DNA from 3 places in the Sphingomonas sp. BL-S-29 genome. Region 2 is predicted to be linked to each of the others. Evidence: riboswitches for the same ligand, from Rfam matches in the RefSeq annotation. Region 2 holds a riboswitch; each other region holds the start of a gene.
The links. A riboswitch is a leader RNA that binds a small molecule or an ion and turns the genes downstream of it on or off. The one in region 2 is predicted to bind cobalamin.

Region 1 (2,258 bases), 2.1 Mb from region 2:
GCCCTGGCGCAGATAGTCGCGCAGCCGGGCACAGGTCTCGGGCGGCAGGGTCGAGGCGGCGTCGAGCGCCGGATCGTCCTCGCGTCCATCGGCGATCGCGGCGAAGGCGATGCCGTGCGCGCGGGCAACCGCGGCGATCTCGTCGATCCCATAGGGCCAATAGGCCTTGCCGCCGAGCAGGACGACGCAGACGAACTTCGCCTTCGCGATCACCTTCTCGACATAGAGATCGACCGAATAGGGATGCTTGAGCTGGAGCAGGTTCGCCAGTCGGATGCGCGGGGCGCCGTTGCCCAGCGCCTCGGCCGCCCGCGCGAAACACGCCAGCTCGCTGTCCGCCACGGTCAGGAACACGATATCACCCGGCGACTGGTCGAGGTCGATTGCCTCGTCACCGTTCGAAACCGTCCCCGGCGTGGCGGACAGCAGATGCATCAGCCGAGGACGCTCGCGAGTTCGGTTTCGATTCCCGCGCGGTCCAGCCCCTTCTGGCCGATCACGACCAGCTGGGTGCGGCGCGCTTCTCCGGGCTTCCACGCGCGATCGAAGAAATGCTGGACGCGCGGGCCGACCGCCTGGATGACGAGGCGGCTGGGCTTTCCCGCGACCGCGACCATGCCCTTGACGCGCAGTACATCGTGTTTGGCGATGACCTCGCCCAGCCGGGCGACGAGCGCGTCGAGATCGGCAACTTCACCGCCGGTCGCGACGAAGCTGTCGAAATCGTCGTGATCATGCTCCTCGCCATCGTCGATATGCGACTCGCGCGAATCGAGATCGTCCTCGGCTGCGGCGGTGATGCCGAGCAACGCGGCGATATCGACCGCGCCGTGATCGGCGCGCACGATCCGTACGCCGGGCCGCGTCTCCGCGTCGACCAGCGCCTCGACCCGCGCAAGCGTCTCGGCATCGACCAGGTCGGTCTTGTTGAGCACGACCATGTCGGCACAGCCGAGCTGCTCCTCGAACAGCTCCTCCAGCGGCGAATCATGGTCGAGATTGGGGTCGGCCGCGCGTGCCGCCGCCAGTGCCGCCTCGTCGGTGGCGAAGCGACCGGCCGCGACCGCATCGGCATCGATCAGCGCGATGACGCCGTCGACGGTCGCACGGGTGCGGATGTCCGGCCATTGGAACGCCTTGACCAGCGGCTTGGGGAGCGCGAGCCCGCTGGTCTCGATGATGATGTGCTCGGGCGGGTTGGGCCGGTCGAGCAGCTTCTGCATCGTCGGCAGGAAGTCGTCGGCGACGGTGCAGCAGATGCAGCCATTGGCCAGCTCGACGATGTCATCTTCCGGGCAGGCCTCGTCATTGCAGCCCTTGAGCAGCTCGCCATCGACGCCGATATCGCCGAACTCGTTGATCACGAGCGCGATGCGACGCCCCTGCGCATTCTCCAGCAGATGGCGGATCAGCGTGGTCTTGCCGGCCCCCAGAAATCCGGTGATGACGGTAGTGGGCACTTTGCTCACGCTGCTTCTCCTTCTTCGACGTCGACAGGTGCGCGATCATGGATCGCACGCCAATGGGAAACTCTTGCGTCGCCCGCAGCGGCGAGGCGCCGCAGCGCGATCCGCGAAGGCGTCATGACCAACATCGGTGGCGGGGGCGTGCCGTTCGCCTGGGCGAGCGGTCGATGCACGACGACGGGCGGACGCCAAAAGCACCCGGCACCATGCACCGATGCGGCCCCAGCCGCATGGTTCGTCGCTCAGACGGAGTTCCGTGCCTTGGCCATTCCCTGGACCAGGGCAAGAGCGACCGGTGCGCTGGCAGGTCTCCTGGCTCGCGGGTCATAGCTTGATGCACGGCCTTCCCAAGCCTTCGCGCTCGCGCGTGATCGGCCCAGTGGCTTGCCTCTCGAAGAGAGGCGGTGTGCATCGCGCTCGCCGCTTACAGTTGCAGGGACAGCCGCGGAGTTGGGCGGCTGAAGCCGTCCGCACCGCATTCCCGATTAAGCCCCTTTCGGGGCACCGGCGCGATCACGAGGCGCGGGGGCAACCCCGTTCCTCAAGCGCGCCAATAGGCGGTTGCCAACCCATCGGCAAGATATGGAGATTTCTTTATCCGCTGCCGGTGATGGGCCCGAGCGACTGCAACCGCCAGATGCGATTGAACGACAAGACCGTCACCGAGAGGGGCGCGACATCGATCCGCCACGTCGCGCCGATCGGCAGCGACAGGGCAGCGGCGATCGCCGCGCGTACCACGGCCGGGTGAGTGATCGCCAGCACGGGCACATCCCGTCCGGCCTGGCTGGC
Region 2 (2,258 bases):
GACGTCTTGCGCGACTCGACCGCCGCCCGGGCCAGCGCCAGCGGCGCGGCAACCGTCTCGGCGCCCTGGTTCAGCCCCTGGGCCAGCACCGACAATTCGCCGATCTTCTGCACCGCGAACGCCAGCCATTGCTTCACCTCCGGGTCGAGCGAGATCTCGATCGTGAGATCGACCGGCACGTGCAGCAGCGAACAGGACGGCGCGAGCACCAGATTGCGCTCGGCCGCGACGGGCGCAATCCGCGCGATCAGCGCATCGAGATCGGCCCGCCAGACGTTCCGCCCGTCGATCACGCCGAGCGACAGCAGCAGGTCGGGCCGGGCACGCTGCCACACCGGCTCGAGCTGCTCCGGCGCACGGACCAGATCGATATGCAGCCCGTGCACCGGCAGGTCGGTCGCCAGTTCCAGATTGTCGCCGAGCGCGCCGAAATAGGTCGCGAGCATCACCTTCGGCCCGTTCACCGACAGGCGCTTGTACGCTTGCTTCAGCGCGGCACGCTGATCGTCGTCGAGGTCGAGCACCAGGCAGGGTTCGTCGATCTGGACCCAGTCGGCGCCCGCTTGGGCAAGCTGCGCGAGCACTTCCTCATAAACCGGCAGCACCGCATCGAGTAGCGAGAGCGGGGCGACATCCTTGCCCTTGGCGAGCGCCAGCCAGGTCACCGGCCCGAGCAGCACAGGCCTCGTATGGTGGCCGAGCGCTTTGGCTTCGAGGAATTCGTCGACTGCCTTGCTTGACGACAGCGCGAAGGCCTGCCCCGCGCTCAGTTCCGGCACCATGTAATGATAGTTGGTGTCGAACCATTTGGTCATTTCCTGCGCGGTGCTGTCCAGCGCATGCGCGCAGCCTTCATGACCCTTCGCGCTCTGCGCACCACGAGCCATGGCGAAATAAGTGTCGAGGCCAACCTTGCCGCCGCTCCAGCCATAGCGCGCCGGCACCGCGCCGAGCATCGCGGAGGTGTCGAGCACATGATCGTAGAGCGAGAAGTCGCCGCTGGGGATGATGTCGGCGCCCAACGCCCTTTGCCGCGCCCAGGCGGCGGCGCGCAGGCCCTGTGCTCCGAGCGACAGAGCATCGGCATCCGACTTGCCCGACCAGAAGCTTTCGAGCGCGAACTTCAGCTCGCGGCGCGGGCCGATACGGGGGAAACCGAGGGTTGCGACTGAGATGGTCATCGTCTTGGCCTTGCGTTGGGCAAGGTGAAGGCCGGACGCACGGCAACGGGCACACGCCCTAATGACAAGCTGGGGCGCGGTGTTGCACGCGGCCTGACCGGGCACCCCGCCGGAGGACGTTATCTGACGAGGCAGGTCTCCTGGCTCGCGGGTCAATGCGACGATCCGGCCTTCCCGGTCCCTTGTCCGGACCAGTGACGCAAAATGGACCGCCGCTCACCGCTCACAGTTGCGGGGGCAGCGCCGGAATAAGCCCAAGGGCCGCACCGGCTTCCCGTCTTAGCTCCGACCGGGCAACCGGGCGAAGAACCTCGACCATCACAGGATAGAGGTTACGACGGGCGCGTCAAGCATCATATAAAGAATTCTTTATATGATGCTTTCAATACCGAACGGCACATGGACGCGACCATGACGAGCCTCCATAAGCCCCGCAACGTCAGCCGGAGCCAGAACCCATGTCCTTCTCCCTTTACGATGCCGTCGTACCGTCCAACCTCCAGATCCTGGGCGCGGTCGATGCGCTGGTCGACAAGGCGGCGGCATTCTGCGCCGAACAGGGCAGGACGGAAGCGGAGCTGATCGACACCCGCCTCGCACCGGACATGCTGCCCTTCGGCTATCAGGTGAAATCCTGCGCCGCCCATTCGGTCGGCGGAATCGAGGGGGTCCGGGCCGGCAGCTTCTCGCCCGACCGATCGGCCTGGCCGACCGACTTTGCCGGCCTGCACGGCATCCTGCAGACGGCGGTCACCAGCCTGAAAGCGCTCGATCGCGACGCGTTCGACGCCCTGGCGGACTGCGATACGCAGTTCGCCTTCGGGGAAACCATCATGCCCTTCACGGGCGCGAACTTCCTGCTCTCCTTCTCGCAGCCGAACTTCTATTTCCACGCGACAACGGCCTATGCGATCCTGCGCGCGCAAGGCGTGAAGCTGGGCAAACGCGATTTCATGGGAACGCCGCGTATCAAGCGGTAGGGCGTGACGAAGGTCTGGCCCGACCTCGTCGTTATCGGCGTCTCGCGCTTTATGCGTCGAGGTGGCGCAGATCACCGCCGCGCGTCTCGCGCCCGAA
Region 3 (2,258 bases), 2.1 Mb from region 2:
GTTGGTGTAGCCATAGCCGAAGCGGTTGCGGAACCGGCCACCGAGCAGGTCGATATTGGCGCCGGCATAGCCGACGAATTCCTTGTTGCGCGAATATTCGGGCGTATCGCCGGTCGTTGCGTCGATGTCGGTGCGGCCGCTCGAATAATAGGAACGCAGGTCGAGGCTGATGTTGCTTGCCACGGCGACCTCTACGCGTGCCGACACGTTTTGGTTGGCATAACCGTCCGCTTCCTTGCCACCGAACGCCGGAGCGATGGCGGAGATGCCACCCGTGGTGAAGGTCTGGCCGCCGAGCCGCCAGGTAACGGGTCCGGTCTTGCCGCCGATCGCGGCACGCGCGCTGACCGTCTCGCGCGAACCCGTCTCGATATCGAAGCTTCCCTCCAGCGCCTTCTCCGGCCTCGCGGTCACGACATTGACCACGCCGCCGATCGCCTGGCTGCCCCACAGGATCGACTGCGGGCCGCGCAGCACTTCGATTCGCGAGGCGTCGCCGACCAGCAGATTGGCGAAATTATAGCCGCCGCCAGTCGAGGACGGGTCGTTGAGCTTAACGCCGTCGATCACCACCACGGTCTGGTCGGTCTCGGCGCCGCGGATGCGCACCGAGGTCGAGGTGCCATAGCCGCCGTTGCGCGAGATGCTCACCCCAGGCGTGCGCAGCAGCAACTCGCTGACGCCGATATCCTGGCTGCGGTCGATCGCGGCCTTGTCGAGCACGGTCACCGAAGCGGCGACCTGATCCGCGGGGGTCGGGACGCGCATGGCGGTGACGACGACCTCGCCGGCGTCCGCATCGGCGGCCGCGTCGGGCGCCGGCGCTTGCTGGGCATAGGCGATGGAGGCCACGCCGAGCGCAGCGATGGAGACGGTAACGCGGAAAACGAATTTCAACATGCAAACCCTTATTCGACAGTGCCGCGGGTCGCGCGACCGATGCCGAGCCGTTCCAGGCAAGCGACATCGGCCGCGCGCGCGCGGTCGTTATCGTCGTCGCTCGGGTTTACCCCCGTCCGCCCGGAACACCCTGTCCGCACGAAGGACGACCGCGACGGGCAGGTCTCCTGGCTCGCGGGTCTATGCCGGTCCGGCCGCCTTCTCGGGATCGCTCCCAATGGCATGTGGCCGGTGGCTCGCCGCTTACAGTTGCAGGGGCAGCCGGGTTCTTCCCGTTCCCATTTTAATCCCCGTCTCCGGGGAACCTGTCGCAAGGCGGGCCATACGCATTGCGCACGGCCAAGGCAATCGCTGCGGTGCAACGTCGCGGTCAGGCCGCTTTCATCCAGACGACCAGCGCGAAGCGCGCGGGGCCCGCGGGAAGGGTACGATGCGGGGTGAAGCGGTCGAGCAGCAACACGGTACCGGCCGGGCATTCGGGCTGGAGCCGGGGCAGGCCGGCGATCGCCTCGTCGGGGATCTCGAAGCCCTTGTCGGTCAGGCGGGCAAGCGGTTCCGGGCGGCGGCCGGGAATGAGTTCGAGTCCGCCATTGTCGGGTCCGGCGTCGCTCAGCGGAATCCACGCCGTGGTCCAGACATTGCCACAGGAGGTGCCGTCGTCGCGCGCCACATCGGAATGCCAGGCATGGCGATGCTCGGGAAAGCTCGCAATGCTCGCCCGCACGCGAACGACCGAGCCGGAGAGGGAGCGTTCGCTGATCCGCTCGGCCTGGGCGAGCAGGCGCGGATCATTGGCGATTGCCTGAAGCCGGGGCCCGCGATGCGCGTCGGTGCAGATCGCGATACGCAGGAGATTGGCCTGGCTCTGGTCGGTCGCGAAGATCCGGTCGAGCCGCTCGTCGAGCGGAGCATCGGGACAGCTCTGCTCGAAAGGCAAATAGAGCGCGCGCGAGACGCGGTCGATATGCTCCGCGATGTCCGCCTGGGCAGCTTCGACCAGCGCGGGATCGAACAGCGGTACCGTCGCGTATCCCTGCTCGCGGTAGAAGGCCGCGTCGCTCATGGCCTGCTCCGCCCCAGCGTCGTAATTGACGGCCAGTCGCCACCCAGCTCGACGCGCGCGTCGATACCATAGACTTGTCGGAGATTAGCCGGGGTGAGCACCTCGGCGGGCGTGCCATCCCCGACCAGCGTGCCGCCATCGATCAGCACCAACCGGTCGCAATAGCGCGCCGCCATGGTGAGATCGTGCAGCACCGCAATCACCAGGGCGCCGGCACGGGCCTCGCCCTGGAGCAACTCCATCACATCGATCTGATGGCCGGGATCGAGGCTCGCGAGCGGTTCGTCCGCGATCA

Region 1: linked by a shared signal. The riboswitch ahead of cobW (cobalamin biosynthesis protein CobW) and the one ahead of metE (5-methyltetrahydropteroyltriglutamate--homocysteine S-methyltransferase) in region 2 are both predicted to bind cobalamin.
Region 3: linked by a shared signal. The riboswitch ahead of ACZ1I2_RS10070 (TonB-dependent receptor plug domain-containing protein) and the one ahead of metE (5-methyltetrahydropteroyltriglutamate--homocysteine S-methyltransferase) in region 2 are both predicted to bind cobalamin.

The regions. Positions count from the first base shown of each region.
Region 1 is NZ_CM145482.1:2,111,488-2,113,745, forward strand. It holds gene cobN (cobaltochelatase subunit CobN) at 1-435, opposite strand, end outside; gene cobW (cobalamin biosynthesis protein CobW) at 435-1,469, opposite strand; cobalamin riboswitch at 1,752-1,990, opposite strand; gene ACZ1I2_RS10115 (histidine phosphatase family protein) at 2,061-2,258, opposite strand, start outside.
Region 2 is NZ_CM145482.1:5,143,252-5,145,509, forward strand. It holds gene metE (5-methyltetrahydropteroyltriglutamate--homocysteine S-methyltransferase) at 1-1,181, opposite strand, end outside; cobalamin riboswitch at 1,295-1,510, opposite strand; gene ACZ1I2_RS24210 (DUF1993 domain-containing protein) at 1,640-2,161, shown strand; gene ACZ1I2_RS24215 (MFS transporter) at 2,211-2,258, opposite strand, start outside.
Region 3 is NZ_CM145482.1:2,102,341-2,104,598, forward strand. It holds gene ACZ1I2_RS10070 (TonB-dependent receptor plug domain-containing protein) at 1-900, opposite strand, end outside; cobalamin riboswitch at 1,041-1,224, opposite strand; gene ACZ1I2_RS10075 (phytanoyl-CoA dioxygenase family protein) at 1,271-1,963, opposite strand; gene ACZ1I2_RS10080 (ABC transporter ATP-binding protein) at 1,960-2,258, opposite strand, start outside.